DNA from 2 places in the Kitasatospora sp. MBT66 genome. Region 1 is predicted to be linked to the other one. Evidence: riboswitches for the same ligand, from Rfam matches in the RefSeq annotation. Region 1 holds a riboswitch; the other holds the start of a gene.

What was found. A riboswitch is a leader RNA that binds a small molecule or an ion and turns the genes downstream of it on or off. The one in region 1 is predicted to bind cyclic di-AMP.
Region 2: it holds a riboswitch for cyclic di-AMP, as region 1 does, so the genes downstream of both, BI06_RS55325 (transglycosylase family protein) here and BI06_RS45870 (family 16 glycosylhydrolase) in region 1, are expected to answer to the same signal.

What each region holds. Positions count from the first base shown of each region.
Region 1 is NZ_JAIY01000003.1:421,681-430,221, reverse strand. Features, by position in the region: gene aceB (malate synthase A) at 1-379, opposite strand, end outside; gene BI06_RS03840 (IclR family transcriptional regulator) at 628-1,368, shown strand; gene BI06_RS47665 (hypothetical protein) at 1,536-2,159, shown strand; gene BI06_RS45870 (family 16 glycosylhydrolase) at 2,184-3,452, opposite strand; cyclic di-AMP (ydaO/yuaA leader) riboswitch at 3,456-3,621, opposite strand; gene BI06_RS47660 (MoaF N-terminal domain-containing protein) at 3,944-4,273, shown strand; gene BI06_RS03820 (esterase family protein) at 4,364-5,512, opposite strand; gene BI06_RS03815 (TetR/AcrR family transcriptional regulator) at 5,785-6,405, opposite strand; gene BI06_RS03810 (SDR family NAD(P)-dependent oxidoreductase) at 6,543-7,307, shown strand; gene BI06_RS03805 (phosphotriesterase) at 7,438-8,358, opposite strand; gene BI06_RS03800 (carboxymuconolactone decarboxylase family protein) at 8,355-8,541, opposite strand, start outside.
Region 2 is NZ_JAIY01000020.1:177,069-185,609, reverse strand. Features, by position in the region: gene BI06_RS41870 (sugar ABC transporter permease) at 1-56, shown strand, start outside; gene BI06_RS41865 (alpha-amylase family glycosyl hydrolase) at 113-1,819, shown strand; gene BI06_RS41860 (LacI family DNA-binding transcriptional regulator) at 1,845-2,864, shown strand; gene BI06_RS55325 (transglycosylase family protein) at 3,050-4,327, opposite strand; cyclic di-AMP (ydaO/yuaA leader) riboswitch at 4,314-4,481, opposite strand; gene BI06_RS41850 (hypothetical protein) at 4,747-6,981, shown strand; gene BI06_RS41845 (hypothetical protein) at 7,071-8,006, opposite strand; gene BI06_RS41840 (DUF397 domain-containing protein) at 8,521-8,541, shown strand, end outside.

The DNA.
Region 1 (8,541 bases):
TGGCGTCCTCGAAGTCGGCGAGCCAGACCTTCGCGCCGGAGTTGAGCGCGTTGATCACCATCTTGCGGTCGGTGGGGCCGGTGATCTCGACCCGGCGGTCCTGGAGCGCCTTCGGCGCCTCGGCGACCCGCCAGTCGGCGGCGCGGACGTCGGCCGTGCCGGGCAGGAAGTCCAGGGTGCCGGTGCGGGCGATCTCCGCACGGCGCTCCCGGCGGCGGGCGAGCAGTTCGCGGCGCCGGCCTTCGAAGGAGCGGTGCAGGCCGACGACGAAGGCGACCGCCTCCGGAGTGAGCACCTCCTCGGCCCGGTGGACGCGCGGACCCGCGACCGTGACGACCGGAGCGGTGGGGGAAGCTCCGGGTCCCTGATCTGCAGCCATGAGCAGGACACTCCTAAGTGGAGGGCTTGATTCTGTAAGGTGGAGACTAGTTTCCGCGATACAGAATTTCAACGGTTTGTTGAGATGATCGCTGGGACTGTACTCCTCCTCCGACCGCGAAGGGAACGCCGGTGGCCCCGACCTCCGAGAGCAGTGAGAGCACCGAAAGCAGCGGGAGCACCGCGAACGGCGAGGGCGGCGCCCCGAAGGCGCCCGCCACGACGGCGCCGGAGCGCACCGGCGGCGGGGTGCAGTCCGTCGAACGGGCCTTCCAACTGCTGGAGGCGCTCGCCGACTCCGGCGGCGTGGCGACGCTCAGCGAGCTCTCCACCTCCTCCGGACTGCCGATGCCGACCATCCATCGCCTGGTTCGTACCCTCGTGCAGCAGGGCTATGTCCGCCAGGACACCGCGCGCCGCTACACCCTCGGCCCGCGGCTGATCCGGCTCGGCGAGACCGCCGGGCGACTGCTCGGCAGCTGGGCCCGCCCCTACCTGGCCGAACTCATGGAGGCCACCGGCGAGACCGCCAACCTCGCGGTACTGGAGGGCGGCGAGGTGGTCTACGTCGGGCAGGTGCAGTCGCGGCGCTCGATGCGGATGTTCACCGAGGTCGGCCGCCGGGTGCAGCCGCACTGCACCGGCGTCGGCAAGGCGCTGCTGGCGCAGCTGCCCGACGAGGAGGCGCGCGCCGTGCTCGGCCCCAACCCGCTGCCCGCGCACACCCCGCACACGGTCACCGACCCGCAGGAGCTGATGGCCCAGCTGGCCGAGGCGCGCGAGCGCGGCTATGTGGTCGACGACCAGGAGCAGGAGATCGGGGTGCGCTGCATCGCCCTCGCCGTGCCCGGCGCTCCGACCCCGACGGCGCTCTCCGTCTCCGGTCCGGAGGCCCGGATCAGGGCGCTGGAGGAGCAGGCCGGCGCGGCCTCGCTGGTGCCGGTGATGCACGGGATCGCGGCCCGGCTGGGGCAGGTCCTGGCACCCTGACGTACGTTCAGTGCGAGCGACGCGCCCGGGCGTTCACCCGTTCGAGCCACCCTTCGGGCCGTCCGAGGGCGGGTCGCCGCGGCCCCGGAGACCCTTCGGCGACGCTGGTCCGGATGCCGCCCGCGACGACGCGGGTGTGCCGGACACGAAGGGTTGGGTGAGCGGCGATGACCCGCAGCGGTTCCGTTCGGAAGCTTCTCGGCAGGTCGTTGGTGACGGGGTGCGTGGTGGCGGTGCTGGCCGCCGGACAGGCCGGGGCGGTCTGTCCGCCGGACGACAAGGCGCCCGCGCCCGGGGCGAGCGCCCCGGCACCGGGGGCCGGTGACCCCGGCGCCTCGGCCCCGGGCACGACCGCCGACCCGGCGGTGGCGGCCGTGCCCTCGAACTCCGACCTCTACGTCGTCCGGATCGACCCGGACCCGGCCGCGCCCGGCGGCACCACCGTCCTGCACGCCTTCGTCGGCAACCTCGGCCCGGACCGGACCGCCTCGCCGTTCACCGTCGTGATCACCCTGCCCGAGGGGGTCACGGCCGAGCCGCCGTTCTTCCCGGAGAACTGCTACGAGTTCCAGAACGGCCACCGGGTGCGCTGCACCTTCCCGGCCGGTCTGCCGAAGTTCCGCAGCGCGACCGCGCTGATCCCGCTCCGGCTCTCCCCCGAGGTCCCCCTCGGCACGCTGGCCGGCGGTTATGTCGCGGTGCGCGGCGACGACGACCGGATCGAGAGCAACAACCGGCAGCCGTTCACGATCGAGGTCGTCGAGTCCACCGGTCCGAGGCCGATCGTCTGACCGTCGGCCCCGGACCGGTGACTGCTACCGGTAGACCCGGACGTAGTCCGCCGCGAAGGTGATCGGCGTGGTGCCCGAGGGCGCGGGGTGGTAGTTCCCCGCGCTCAGGGACAGGTTGAGGATCGGGTACGCGGTCCAGCCGGCGCCGACGCCCTTGCCGTCGGAGAAGACCTTGGTGCCGTTGATGTACCAGTCGACCGAGGTGGCGCCGTAGTGGGTGCCGACGGTGACCCAGCTGTCCTTGGCGATCGCCTTGGCGTCGGTGACGTACAGGTGGCCCGGGTTGATGTGGTTGGTCAGCTCCAGCAGGTTCGGGTTGTCGCTGTGGTACTCGAAGGAGTCGATCTCCCCGTGGGTGCCGCTGGTGCTGTTCCACGTCCACAGCGCCGGCCAGGCGCCGGTGCCGGCCGGGAGCTTGACCCGGGTCTCGATGTAGTCCCCGGTCTTCACCTTGAAGCCCTCGCTGGAGTACTCGGTGGTGAGCAGGCCGGTGTCCCAGGCCTGCTTGCCGTTCTCCAGCGTGTGCGTGCCCGGCCGGGCGGTGAAGGTGGCGACGCCGCCGGAGACGGCGACGTTGTTCTTGTTCAGCCAGTCGAGCTTGTTGTCGTTCGGGTTGTGGTCGCCGTAGTGGTAGGAGCTGCTCCGGTCGGCGGTCCAGCGGGAACCCAGGGCGAGGCTGTTGAAGTCGTCGGACCAGGTGAGCGTCTTGCCCGCGACCGGGGCACCCGTGGTGGGGGTGGTCGGCGTCGGCGTGGGGGTGGGCGTCGGCGTGGGGGTCGGCGTCGGCGTCGGGGTGGCGGCGGAGACGACGAGCTCGCGGGAGGGCAGGTTGTGCCAGCCGCCGGTGCTGTCCTGCCAGAAGCCGAACTGGGTGTAGGTGCCGGCGGCCAGGGTGCGCGCGCCGGTGGTGACCGTCAGGCCGGCCGGGCAGACCTGGACGTTGCTCTTGTTCCCGGGGAAGTCGAGGTTGTGCCCGGCCGCGTCGCGGATGCCGACGCCGACGGTCTTCGCGGTGAAGCAGGACGAGGAGTGCAGGGTGAGCGAGCCGGTCGCCGCCTTGCCCGCGACCATGGCGGCCGGGGCGAGCTTGTCCTGGGTGACGGTCGGCAGGGCGGCGGCCTGGGCGCCGGTCACGGCCGGCAGGCCGAGCAGTCCGGCACCGGTGACGGCGAGCGCCCCGGTGGCGGCGAGGGCGGCGCTGCGGCCCCGGTGGGAGGGACGGGCGTGGCGGGGCGCGGGGTGGCGGCCGAGGGCGCGCCGGTTCGGCGCAGGCTGCGGGGAGGCAGTGGGCATGGCAGTGGTCCTCTGCGACGCCTACGAGGTGAGCTGTCGGGTTCGGGCGCGAGGTTGCCCGGCCGTCCGGAGAGCGGCTTCACCCCTAGCCGCGACTCGCACGCTCTGGGCGCGCGGCCGGGCACTGACCTGGGTCCCCCGCTCCCGTCCGCTGTGGTGCTCGATTGCCGGCCGGCGGGTGGACGGGACTCGGCGTCCCGACGGCGGGGCTCCGCTGCGGCGGAAGCCTCTGCAGGCTAGGCAGGCCGTCCGCGCACGGACAACCTTCCGGGGGCTGTTGTCGCGCAGCTCACACCGCCGCCCCGCGCTCCCGAGCGGCCGTTCCGGGTCGCCGTGGGGGCCGCGGTGGCCGTGGTGGCGGGTCCGGCGGGGAAAGTGCGCCACGGAGGCGGGGTGGTCGGATAGGTTGGAGATCCATCCGCGTCCGGAACCGTCCGGGTCGCAGCGAGCACCACGACAGCACGTCCAGAGACGAGGAGACCCGCCCCGCCATGACCGCGTCCCCGCCCGCCTTCGCCGGCCGTACCTTCCTGTTCCGGGTCGACAACGGCGCGGCGTTCCGCAACGCGTACTCGGCCGACGGCAAGCGGCTGCGCTGGGAGGGCCTCGGCGAGTCGGCGGGCCAGTGGGAGGACGTCTCCCTGCACGTCGCCGAGGTCGGCCCGCAGCTCTACTTCGTCAGCTGGACCGAGGTGAGCGGCATCACCGTGAGCCACGTGATGGACCTGGCCCGGATGACGGTCCGCGCGTTCTGGACGTACGAGGGCGAGGGCGGCCGGGTCGGCGAGCTGCACACCGGCACCCTGGAGCAGGTGGCCTGAGCGCCTGCCCGCACGGACGCCTTCCCGGACGGACGCCCGGCCGTACCGGTCGGGCCGACCGGCCGACCGGCCGACCGGCGGCAGGGACGGTCAGGCCGACGGGCTCGCGGCCGGGACGGTCAGGCGCTGGGAGATCCACTCCAGTGAGGACGGGAGCAGCTTGCTCCAGGTCTCGAAGTTGTGGCCGCCGGCCTCCAGCATGCTGTAGGAGACCTTCATCGGGGCGTGCGCGGCGGCCACGAACGCCTCGGTCTCGCGCCGGTAGTTGCCGTCGCCCTCCCGGGTGCCGGCCAGCAGCACGGAGATCGCGGGCTGCGGCAGGTTCTTGAGACGCCACATCAGGTCGGCCTCGTTGCGGCGCTGTTCGCTGCCGTTGTAGAGGTCGCCGGTGCTCGGGTCGTCGGCCGCCTGGTAGTAGCCGGAGAGCGAGACGGCGGTCGGGTAGACGTCGGGGTGGCGCATCGCCAGCTTGAGCGCGCAGTAGCCGCCGGTGGAGTTGCCCATGAACGCCCAGGACTTCGGGTCGGCGGAGACCCGGTAGGTGGCCTGGATCGCCGAGGGCACGTCCTTGGCGAAGTAGGCGTCGGTCTGCGCGCCGTTGGGGACGTCCTCGCACTCGGTGTCCTGCGGCAGCGCGGGCGAGGGGCGCACCAGCACCAGCACGGTCGGCTGCATCCGCCCCTCCTGGAGCAGCTTCAGCGCCGCGCCCGGGTAGTTGAGGCGGGTGACGAGGTTCTTGGCGATGCCCGGGAAGCCGGTGCTGACGACCAGGACCGGGAACTGCTTCTGCTCGTACTCGGGCTGGAAGTACTGCGGCGGCAGGTAGACGTAGCCCTCGGTGGAGAGCCGGGTGGTGGCGCCGTCGATGCGGACCTCGCGGATCTCGCCGGACTTGTCGCGGTCGCGGCCGAGCGCGCCGCCGCCCTGCACCTCGGCGTGGCCGATGGTCTCGACGCGCAGCCGGCCGGAGGCGTCCACCTTGTTGTGGATGACCACCGGCCCGCTGTCCCCGGTGCCCAGCAGGTCGTCCCAGCTGCTGTAGAACGCGAAGTAGTTGTTGGCGACCAGGCCGAGCGCGGCGAGCACCGCCAGCTGGGTGGCGAGCAGGGCGCCGATCCGGCCGAGGACGGCCTTCCAGCTCTTCTTCGACAGTCTCGGCCACAGCCAGACCGTCCCGACCATCGCCGCGACGGCGATCAGAACGGTCAGTGCCAGCACCTTGTGGCTCGTCAGACCCATGTCGTGTTTGCTCCCACGCCTCGTACTCCCCAGCCCCCGGGGGAAGGACACCCGGGAGGGCCGCCCCGGTTCCCCCGTCCGCAGTGGGGCACCGTCGCCGAGGCGCGACCACCCAGCCTAGCCGCTCCGGAGTGCCCCCCGCCCCCGCCGACCAGCGGTGACGCCCTCGGTCTTGAGGAGGAGAAGCGGGCCGTGGGGATGTGCTTCCGGCCCTTGCTCCGCCTGCTGCGGCCGCTGCGGCTGCTGCGGCGGAGCGGGTGACGGAGGCGGCGTCAGTTGACGCGGGTCCACAGGTCGAGGCCGGCGGTGAGCTCGCGCATGCAGCGGGCACCGAGGTCGCGCGGCGAACCGGGGCCGGTGGCCGGGGCGCCGGAGCGTGCCCATTGCTCCAGCGCGACCCGGATCGCGGCGGTGGCGGCCGCGGCGGCGAGTCGGATCTCCAGCAGGTCGGTGCCGGGCGGGCAGCGGTCGGCGATCGCGGCCCGCAGCCGCTCCTCGGAATCGGCGTGCACCCGCTGCCAGACCGTGGCCAGCCGGGGGTCGCGCAGCAGGTCGCGGGTCCAGCGCAGGGCCTCGACGGCGGTCGCGTCGGACGGGCTCAGGGACTCCGCCGCCGAACGCTCCAGCGCCTCGCGGACCGGCAGGTCGGAGGCGCTCTCCGTGAACAGCCGCACCCAGCGTTCACCGCCGGCCGCGAGCAGCGGGGCGACGGCGTCCTCCTTCTCCGAGAAGTAGCGGTAGAAGGTGCGCAGCGAGATGCCGGAGGCGGTGGCGATCTCCTCGGCGGTGGTCGCCTCGGCCCCGCGGGCGGCGAACAGCTCGGCCGCGGCCTGGGCGATCTCCAGCCGGGTGCTCTCGCGGCGGCGCTGGTTCAGGGTCGGACGTCCGGTCACGGGCACAGCGTACGCGGACGAAGGGATCGGTGGCATCTCACGTCGATACGGCGTGTCGAGCCTTTTTGGCACGACGTGTCATTCAGGCGTACCGTGTCAGCGAGGTCGAGAGACCACGAACGGAACGGAGAACCACCATGGAGCGCTTCACCGGACGGAACGTCCTGATCACCGGCGGCGGCTCGGGCATCGGCCGGGCCACCGTGCACCGGATCCTCGCCGAGGGCGGCCGGGTCGTCGCCGTCGACGTCAACGAGGACGGCCTGAAGTCCACCCTGGACCGCGCCACCGCCGACGGCACCGTTGACCGCCTCACCACCACGGTGCTGGACGTGTCGGACGAGGCCGCCGTTCGGACCGTCGTGGCCGAGGCGGTCGCCGCGCTCGGCGGTCTGGACGTCCTGGTCAACGCGGCCGGCATCCTGCGCTCCGCCCACACCCACGGGACCAGCCTGGAGTTCTGGAACAGGATCGTGGCGGTCAACCTGACCGGGACCTTCCTGATGACCCGGGAGGCGCTGCCCGCGCTGCTCGCCGGCGGCAAGGGCGTGGTGGTGAACTTCAGCTCCACCTCCGCCACCTTCGCCCACCCCTACATGGCCGCCTACGCCGCGACCAAGGGCGGCATCCAGTCGTTCACCCACGCGATCGCCGCCGAGTACGCCAAGCAGGGGCTGCGTGCGGTGTGCGTCGCGCCGGGCAGCATCGACAGCGGCATGACCAACAACCCGGGCCTGCCGGCGGACGCCGACTTCAGCCTGCTCGCCAAGCTCTCGCCCGCGCTCGGGCAGGGCTTCGCCGGGCCGGAGACCGTCGCCGGTGTGATCGCCATGCTCGCCTCGGACGACGGCGCGTTCGTCACCGGGACCGAGCTGCGGATCGACGGCGGCACCCACATGTGACGTCGGCTTTGTGGCGCCGGCTTGGTGACGTCGGCCTTGTGGCGCTGGCTTGGTGACGTCGGCCTTGTGACGTCGGCCTTGTGACGTCGGCGGGCTCCGGGGCCCGGCCCCCGGACGGCGGTGGCCGGGCTCAGCCCCGCCACTCCACCGCGAACGCCCGGGCCGGGTTGGCGGTGAGGATGCCGTGCGGGACCTCGGGGCCGAACGCCCGGGCCAGCCGGGGCGCGAGGGCGGTGAGCAGGTGCGTGGGCCCGGGGGCGGAACGGGCGGTACGGGTGGTGGTGTCGCCGCCGAGGAGCACCCGGTCGCCGTACCCGGCCTCGACCAGGGCCGCCACCGTGTCGAAGAGGTGGTGGTCGGTCGCGTGGTTGGCCCGCGAGGGACCGTCCAGGGCCACGAAGGCGCCGCGGGCGGCGAGTTCGCGGTGCAGCCGGAGGTCCGGGAAGCGGTTGAGGTGCCCGAGCACCACCCGCTCGGGCGGCACGCCGAGGCGCTCGCAGAGCAGGTCGAGCACATCGGGTGCGGCGGTGCCGAGTTCGTGGTGCACGGCGATCGGCGCGCCGGTGGCGTGGTGCGCCTCGGCGGCCGCCGCCATCACCCGGCGGGTGTGCGGGTCGAGGCCGTGGTAGTCGCCCGCCACCTTGACGAGTCCGGCGCGGACGCCCTCGGGGGCACCCCGCAGCCCGGCGGTCAGCTCGGCGGTGAAGAAGGCGGCCAGGCCCTCGTACCGCCGGTCGAGTTCCGCCGGGTCGTAGTGGACCGCCTGGTGCAGCCCGGTGGCCGCGACCAGGTGGACCCCGGTCGCCCGGGAGAGTCCGGGCAGCGCGTCGGCCCGCCGCCCCATCCCGGCGGGCGTCCACTGGACGAACGCCCGGCCGCCGGCGGCCGCGAAGCCCCGCAGCACCGCCTCGGCGGCGGCGGGATCGTCCAGTTCCTCCCCCGGCAGCCTGGGGCTGCGCAGGAAGAGGTGGTCGTGGGCGTCGCAGACGCCGAGTTCGGCCGGATCGAGGTCGCCGAGGACGGTGCGGACCCGGCTGCCGGGGGCGTTCACTCCGCCGCTTCCCCGGTCCCGGGCGCCCCCGCAGCGGCGGCGGCCGCTTCCGCCTCGGTCTCGGTCTCTGTCTCGGCCTCGGTCTCGGTCTCGGTCTTGGTCTCGGTGAAAACGGCGGCGGCGACGCGCAGTCCGGCCAGCGCCTTGGGCACGCCGACATAGGGCGCGAGGTGGACCAGGACC
Region 2 (8,541 bases), on a different contig from region 1:
ACCTGGTGCAGCGCCACCTGGTGACCGGGCTGACCGCCGGCGCCTCGAAGTCCTGACCGCCGGGGCTCCCACGTCCTGACTGCTCCTCCTCCACCCCCAAGGGATACCGTCCATGACCCAGAACCTGGCCGACACCTCCCGGCCCGCCGCCGACGCCACCGCTCACGAGGCCGGTGCCGGCGCGGACAGAGGCTGGTGGCGGGACGCGGTCATCTACCAGGTGTACCCGCGCAGTTTCGCCGACTCCAACGGCGACGGCATGGGCGACCTGCCCGGCATCCGCAGCCGTCTGCCCTACCTGCGCGACCTCGGCGTGGACGCCGTCTGGCTCTCGCCGTTCTACGCCTCCCCGCAGGCCGACGCCGGCTACGACGTGGCCGACTACCGGGCGGTGGACCCGATGTTCGGCACCCTGCTGGACGCGGACGCGCTGATCCGCGACGCCCACGCGCTGGGCCTGCGGATCATCGTGGACCTCGTCCCCAACCACTCCTCCGACCAGCACGAGTGGTTCCAGCGCGCCCTGCGCGAGGGCCCCGCGTCCCCGCTGCGCGAGCGCTACCACTTCCGTCCCGGCAAGGGCGAGAACGGCGAACTGCCGCCCAACGACTGGGAGTCCATCTTCGGCGGCCCGGCCTGGACCCGCTCGGAGAACCCCGACGGCACCCCCGGCGACTGGTACCTGCACCTGTTCGCCCCCGAGCAGCCCGACTTCAACTGGGACAGCCCGGCCGTCGCCGACGAGTTCCGCTCCATCCTGCGGTTCTGGCTGGACATGGGCGTCGACGGCTTCCGGATCGACGTCGCCCACGGTCTGGTGAAGGCCCCCGGCCTGCCCGACCTCGGCGGCGGCGACCAGCTCAAGCTGCTCGGCAACGACGTCATGCCGTTCTTCGACCAGGACGGCGTGCACGAGATCTACCGCAGCTGGCGCAAGATCCTCGACGAGTACCCCGGCCGGCGGATCGGCGTCGCCGAGGCCTGGACCCCGACCGTCGAGCGCACCGCCAACTACGTCCGCCCCGACGAGCTGCACCAGGCCTTCAACTTCCAGTACCTGGGCACCTCCTGGGACGCCGCCGAGCTGCGCGCGGTGATCGACCTCTCGCTCGACTCGATGCGCCCGGTCGACGCCCCCACCACCTGGGTGCTCTCCAACCACGACGTCACCCGGCACGCCACCCGGTTCGCCAACCCGCCCGGCCTCGGCACCCAGATCCGCACCCCCGGCGACCGCGCGCTCGGCCTGCGCCGCGCCCGCGCCGCCACCCTGCTGATGCTCGCCCTGCCCGGCTCCGCCTACGTCTACCAGGGCGAGGAGCTCGGCCTGCCGGACGTCACCGACCTGCCCGACGAGGTCCGCCAGGACCCGTCGTTCTTCCGCCAGGCCGGCCAGGACGGCTACCGCGACGGCTGCCGGGTCCCGATCCCGTGGTCCGGCGCCGAGGCCCCGTACGGCTTCGGCCCGGACGCCGGCGGCCCGTCCTGGCTGCCGCAGCCCGCCGAGTGGGCCGCGCTCAGCGTCGAGGCCCAGACCGGCGACCCGACCTCCACCCTGGAGCTGTACCGCTCCGCGCTGGCCCTGCGCCGGGACACCGCCGACCTCGGCGCCGGCCAGGAGGTCGAGTGGCTGGAGAGCCCCGCGGGCACCCTGGCGTTCCGCCGCGGCTCGTTCGTCTGCACCGTCAACACCACCGGCGCCCCGGTCGCGATACCGGCGCCCGGCCGGCTGCTGCTGACCTCCGCCGGCGCCGACCCCCGGGTCGTCGACGGCGAGGCGGTGCTGGCCGCGGACAGCACCGACTGGTGGGCGGTCTGACGTGGTTGCAATAGGCTCTGGGACCGTGACTACGGCGCGACTCTCAGACATCGCGGCGCAGGCGGGGGTCAGTGAGGCCACCGTCTCCCGCGTGCTCAACGGCAAGGCGAACGTCTCCGCCGCCACCCGGCAGACCGTGCTGGCGGCGCTGGACGTGCTCGGCTACGAGCGGCCGACCCGGCTGCGCCAGCGCAGTGCCGGGCTGATCGGACTGATCACGCCGGAACTGAGCAACCCGATCTTCCCGGCGCTGGCCCAGGTGATCGAGCAGGCGCTGAGCCGGCACGGCTACACGCCGGTGCTCTGCACCCAGACCCCGGGCGGCTCCACCGAGGACGAACTGGTCGAGATGCTGGTCGACCGGGGCGTGGCGGGCATCGTCTTCGTCTCGGGCCTGCACGCCGACAGCACCGCCGACCACGACCGCTACGCCCGGCTGGCCGGGCGCGGGGTGCCGTTCGTGCTGATCAACGGTTACAGCGAGAAGATCGACGCGCCGTTCATCTCGCCGGACGACCGGGCCGCGATGTGGATGGCCGTCCAGCACCTGGCCGAACTCGGCCACGAGCGGATCGGGCTGGCCGTCGGGCAGCGGCGGTACGTCCCGGTGCTGCGCAAGATCGAGGGCTTCACGGCGGCCCTGCGGGAGGTGCTCGGGCACACCCGGGAGGAGGCCGAGGAGCTCGTCCGGCACACGCTGTTCAGCGTGGAGGGCGGGCACGCGGCGGCCGGGGCGCTGCTGGACAAGGGCTGCACGGCGATCGTCTGCGGCAGCGACATGATGGCGCTCGGCGCGATCCGGGCGGTCCGTCAGCGGGGCCTGTCGGTGCCGCAGGACGTCTCGGTGGTCGGCTTCGACGACTCGCCGCTGATAGCTTTCACCGAGCCGCCGCTGACCACCGTCCGCCAGCCGGTGGAGGCGATGGCCAACGCGGCCGTGGACGCCCTGCTGGAGGAGGTCGGCGGCAACGCCGTCCAGCGCGGGGAGTTCATGTTCCAGCCGGAGCTGGTGATGCGCGGCTCGACCGGGGGCCGCGCCCGCTGAGGGCAGCGACAGCACGAGGGACAGCACGAGGGACAGCACGAGGGACAGCACGAGGGGCCCGGGAGCGAACCGCTCCCGGGCCCCTCGGCGTTCCGCTCTGCCCTCCGCGGAGGTGCCGTCCGCGGGCCTGCCTCGGCCCCCGGGGGAGGAGCGACGACTCTCCCGGGGGCCGAGGTACTACCGGATCAGACCCGGCCGGCGAAGTCCGGCGCCCAGTTGGCGACGGTCTGGACCCGCACGCCCGAGCTCGGGTTGGCGGCCTCGACGTACTTGCCGTCGCCGATGTAGAGCGCGACGTGGTAGACGCCGGAGTCCTGGCCGTTGTTGGACCAGAACAGCAGGTCGCCGGCCTTGAGCGAGTCCAGCGAGACGTGCGTGGACGCGGCGGCCTGGTCGGCGGCGACGCGCGGGACGGAGATGCCCGCGGCGCGCAGCGCGGCCTGGGTCAGGCCGGAGCAGTCCCAGCCGCCGTTGCCGGTGCCGCCGTAGACGTAGGCCTGGCCGACCTTCGACTGGGCGAAGGAGACGGCGGCGGCCATGCTGCCGGTGGCGGCCGGGGCGGGGGCCGGGGTCTCGGCCTTCGCGGCGGGCTCGGCGGCGGGCTTGGCGGCCGTCCCGGAGCCGTTCTGCGCGTCCTTGGCGCGGTTGAACCAGTCGAAGCCCTTGCCGGACTTGTCGGCGGCCGGGGCCTTCGCCTCGGCGCGGTCGCCGAGGGCCAGGTGCTGGCCCGGGTAGATGCTGTGCGGGCCCTCGGACAGGGTGGAGCGGTTGAGCTCGTACAGCCGCTCCCAGCCGCCCTGGACGTTGTTCTTGTCGGCGATGGAGGACAGCCAGTCGCCGGCGACCACGGTGTAGTCGGCGGAGGCCTCCTGGCCCGCCTGGCGGTGCCACTTCTGCCAGTCCTGGGCGCCGGTGCGCTGCTGGGCGGCGTCGGAGGCGGCCGGGGTGTCGGCCTTCGCGGCGGGCTCGGCGGCGGGCTTGGCGGCCGGCTTCTCGGCGGGCTTGGCGGCCGGGGCCGGGGTCTTGGTGGCCGGGGCGGCGGCCGAGGTGTCCACGGCGGCGGGGGTGCCGCCCTTGGTCAGACCGGCCTGGACCGAGCAGACCGGCCAGGCGCCGGGGCCCTGCACGGCGAGCACCTTCTCGGCGATCGCGATCTGCTGGTCCTTGGTGGCGAGGTCGGCACGGGCGGCGAAGGAGGTGCCGCCGAACTCGGCCCAGGTGGAGTTGGTGAACTGGAGGCCGCCGTAGAAGCCGTTGCCGGTGTTGATGCTCCAGTTGCCGGTGCTCTCGCACTGGGCGACCTTGTCCCAGGTGGCGACGGAGGCGGCCGAGGCGGTGCCGGCGGTGAGGCAGGGGATGGTGAGGCCGATGCCCGCGACGCCGAGGGCGGCGATCGCGCGGCGGGTGCGGCCGGACAGACGGGTGCCGTTGGTGGGCAGCATGAAGACGTGGTCCTCTCCCACGCCTGCGAGGTGAGCTGTCGGATTCGGGCTGGAGTTGCCCGGCCGCGCTGTGGACGCGGCTTCACCCCTAGCCCGGGTCCGGTCCGTGGACCGGTCCTGGGCGAACTACCTGTGGTTCCCCCGCTCCTGCCGTGATGTATTGCGCTGCCAGCACGCCCGACGGCAGGACTCGGCGTCGCGGACGGGCTGGGTCCGTGTGGCCACGAACGGGGAGCACGTTAAGCAGAGCCGGCTTCAAACCGCAAACATGTGTGACTACCGTCACAGTTTACGAAAGCCGTGCTGAACCGCTGTCCTTCATGATCAGAAATGACCGATTTCCAGCAACGCCCGTCATGGCCAACACAACTGCCTATGCTTCAGAGCGTCGGCGCCATGCCGGCGCCGACGCAGCCGCCCGGGGGGAGGGCTACGCACCGATGGGCATCGACGAGGAGCCGGACGCCGCCCGTCCGGCCGCCAGGCCGCGCGGGGCGCATCGCAGGGCAAAGCATCGCAGACCGGACATCCCACCCGAACCACCCCGAACTCCCGTAAGCCGCCGCGCATTACTGCGCTGGCTGGCCGTCGGCACCGCCTTCGCGGCGATCAGCGGCGAGGAGGTCCTGCGCCGCTCGCTGACCGGCGAGACCCGGCTCGTCACCCCGGCCGCCGTGGTCGGCGCCGGCCCGCCCGGGGAGGGCGCCCCGATGGGCCAGGACGGCGGTCACGGCGCCGCCCCGCCGGGCGCGACCGCCGCCCCGGGCACCGGACCCCCCGAGCCGCCCGCTCCCGCGCCCACCGTCGACCAGGGCGGCCGCCGCTGGTCCGACCGGGCCGGCTGGGGCGGCGGCCCGCCCGGACCGCGCAGCGCCGTCCGGATCACCGACAAGGTCCTGCTCGACACCGACGCCGAGGTCGGCTCCCTGCTGGTCGAGCCGGGCGGCAGTCTCACCTTCGCCGCCGACCGCACCCTCACCCTCGCCGCCGCGGGCAACGTCGAGATCCGCGGCACCCTCGCCCTCGCCCCCGACGGCGACCGGGTCCACACCCTCCGCTTCCCCGCCGTCGACGAGAAGCGCTTCCAGGGTGACGGTATGAAAGTGGTCGACACCGACGTCGGCCTCTGGGTCACCGGCGCCGGCTACCTGCGGCTGGACGGCGCCGCCAAGACCGCCTGGGTCCGCGCCGAGCGCGAGCTCAGGGCCGGCGACACCGTCGTCAACCTGGCCGCCCCGCCCGCCGGCTGGCTCCCCGGCGACGAACTGGCCGTCACCCCGACCGGCCCGCCCGACCAGGACGGCTTCGCCGCCGCCTACGACCTCGTCACCGTCCGGTCCGTCAGCGGAACCACCGTCACCCTGACCACCCCGTTGAAGTACCCGCACCCCAGGGTCGCCGCCGGAGGGGGCGTCACCGTCGGTGCCGAACTGCTCAACCTCACCCGCAGCGTCCGGGTCGAGGGCAGCGCCAAGGGCCGCGCGCACGTCCACCTCACCAGCACCCGCCGGGCCGACGTCCGGCACACCGCGCTGCGCTGGGTCGGGCCGCGCGCCGACACCAAGGAGACCTGGCGGGGCCCGGACGGCACCGCGCCGGTCACCGCGCCGGTGCTCGGCCGGTACGGGCTGCACTTCCACCGGCTCGGCGACGCCACCCGGGGCACCGTGGTCGAGGGCGTGGTCGTCCGGGACGCGGGCAGCCACGCGTTCGTGCCGCACGCCAGCCACGGCATCACCTTCCGCAGCTGCGTCAGCCACGAGACCTGGGAGGACGCCTACTGGTGGGACGGTCCGCTGGACACCCGCACTCCCCAGCAGCCCTCCGACGACATCGTCTACGAGTCCTGCGTCGCCTCCCGCACCCTGCTCGAACCCAACCCCCGGGCCTACCGGCTGACCGGCTTCAACCTCGGCGCGGGCACCGGCGGCAAGGCCGTGGACTGCGTCGCCGTCGGGGTGCAGGGCGCCACCGGTGCCTCCGGCTTCGAGTGGCCGGAGAACAGCGAGGGCGTCTGGACCTTCCAGCGCTGCCTGGCCCACAACAACCTGCAGGACGGCATCTTCGTCTGGCTCAACGCCCAGCGGCACCACGTGGTCACCGAGTTCGCCGCCTACCACAACGGCGGCTGGGGCATCGAGCACGGCGCCTACCTCAACGACTTCGACTACACCGCGAGCGTGCTGTACGGCAACGCGGGCGGGGGAGTGGCGCTGCACGCGCTCGGCCGGGACCGGGGCAGCAACTTCGACGGGCTGCTGATCGACGCCGCCGGGCGCAGCGACTTCGCGGTCTCCACCGCCCGGCACGAACTCGCCGGGGAGTCGGTCACCTTCAGCCGCAGCCGGTTCACCGGCTACCGCAGGGCCGGGATCGCCTTCCGCGCCGGTGCCGACGGCAGACCGGACGACGTCCTGGTGCTGGACTGCGAGTTCGGCGGCAACGAGCTCTGGCTGGACCCGGAGGCCGGGGCGCCCAAGAACATCCTGCTGCGCGAGGCCGGGACGACCGAGGTGCTCCAGGTCCGCCGGGCGGGCGAGGAGGGCACCGACCGGCCGCAGTGGAACGCGGCCGCCGCGTCGGTGCCGACCCTGGCGGGCCAGTCCCGGCCGGTGCAGGTGCCGGCGCTGAGGCTGAAGGACGCGGCCGCGCCCACCACCCGGGTGGGGCGGTGACGGTGCCGCGGCGGCGCCGGACGCCGTCGGCGGACGCGCGGCGGGCCCGGAACGGAGGTGCCGTTCCGGGCCCGCCCGCGCGATGTCCGCTACTGGGCGGCGTGCCGTCCGTTGCCGCGGGGGCCGGTCCCGTCCGCGTCCTCGGCCTCGTCCGCCCCGAAGTCGGGGTCGACGGCCGGCAGCGCGGCCAGGTAGGTGGAGGCGACCAGCTGACCCACCGCCTGGTACGCGCCCAGCGGCGCGGCCGACGGGCAGCCGGACTCCTCGGCGGCCGCGGCGAGCAGCTCGGCGTCCGCCTCGGGGCCGATCACCAGCGGGGCCAGGGCCGGGTTCTGGGCACCCATCTCCTTGAGGTGGGCGACGGCCTCGGCCACCGAGCCGGGGATGTCCAGCGCGGCGGCGACGACCGGGACGGCGAGCCGGGCGGCCAGCAGCATGCCGGTGATGCCGGCCGCGTCGGCCGCGGGCTGCCCACCGACGGTGGTGAGCACCACGCCGTCGGCGGCGGTCGCGATGGCGAACAGCCGGGCGCGGTCGGCGCGGGCCAGGCCGGCCTCGGAGAGGCGGACGTGGACGGCCTCGGCGAGCAGCGGGTGCGGGCCCAGGGTGTCGGTGACCTGGGCGCCGTACTCGGCGGCGAGGGCGTGCAGTTCGGCGAGGAAGCCGTGCGGCCCGGGCACCAGCGGCACCACGACGGGCGTCGGCAGGCCGGCCTCGGCCGCCTCGGTCAGGAGTTCGGCGACGGTGCGCTCGGCCTCGGTCCCGCCGGTCTGCTGGCCGTCGGTCCCGCCGGTCGGCAGGTAGCCGGCGGCGGTCAGCACGCCGTTCTGCTCGCTGCGGACGATCGACAGCAGCTCCTCGACCACGGACCGGGATTCCGGTCCGGCGGCCGCGGGGACGGCGAGCAGCAGGGCCGGGGAACCGGCCGGGATCTCGGGGCGCTCGGGACGGCGGTGGCGCCCCCGCGCACGGGAGCCTGGAGTACGGACGGGCAGTGGCGCGCCCGGGATGGCTGCGGTGCTCATGGCGGAGATCGTAGGACATCTGCCCGCCCGGCCCGCATTCGGCTGCCGTACCGGGTGGGACCACCGCTGCGAAAACCGGACATAACCGGCCTCCGGGCGGCAGTTGTCCCGGTACCCGCGCAGATGCGACGGAACGGGGCTTTCGTTGCAGCAGTGGCGCGTGAGATGTCTCACAGCATACGACCGGCCTGACGGAGCGTCACTGAAGTGCGACTCCCGGCGTCGGAAGATCAACATTCAGCGGGGGGTCGCCTACGGGCGGTTAGCGGCTACCTGTCGATTCGCTCGGCTATGTCCGCTTATATGCCGCCGGGGGGGCTCTTTGCGAAGAGTTCCGGTTCGGTGTCGAAAAGGCCGTGCACCTGCAATGTCCCGTGCTGATGCACGTGCACTGGAGCTATCATCGCGTCAAGTGAGGCGTTGTGCCGGGCCGGTACGGGGCCGGCCCGGTCGTACGGCCGGGGCCGGGGCGCCGAGCTGGACGACCCACTCCGGAGCTCTTCGGGAGATTTCTATGCACGACTCGCACGACACG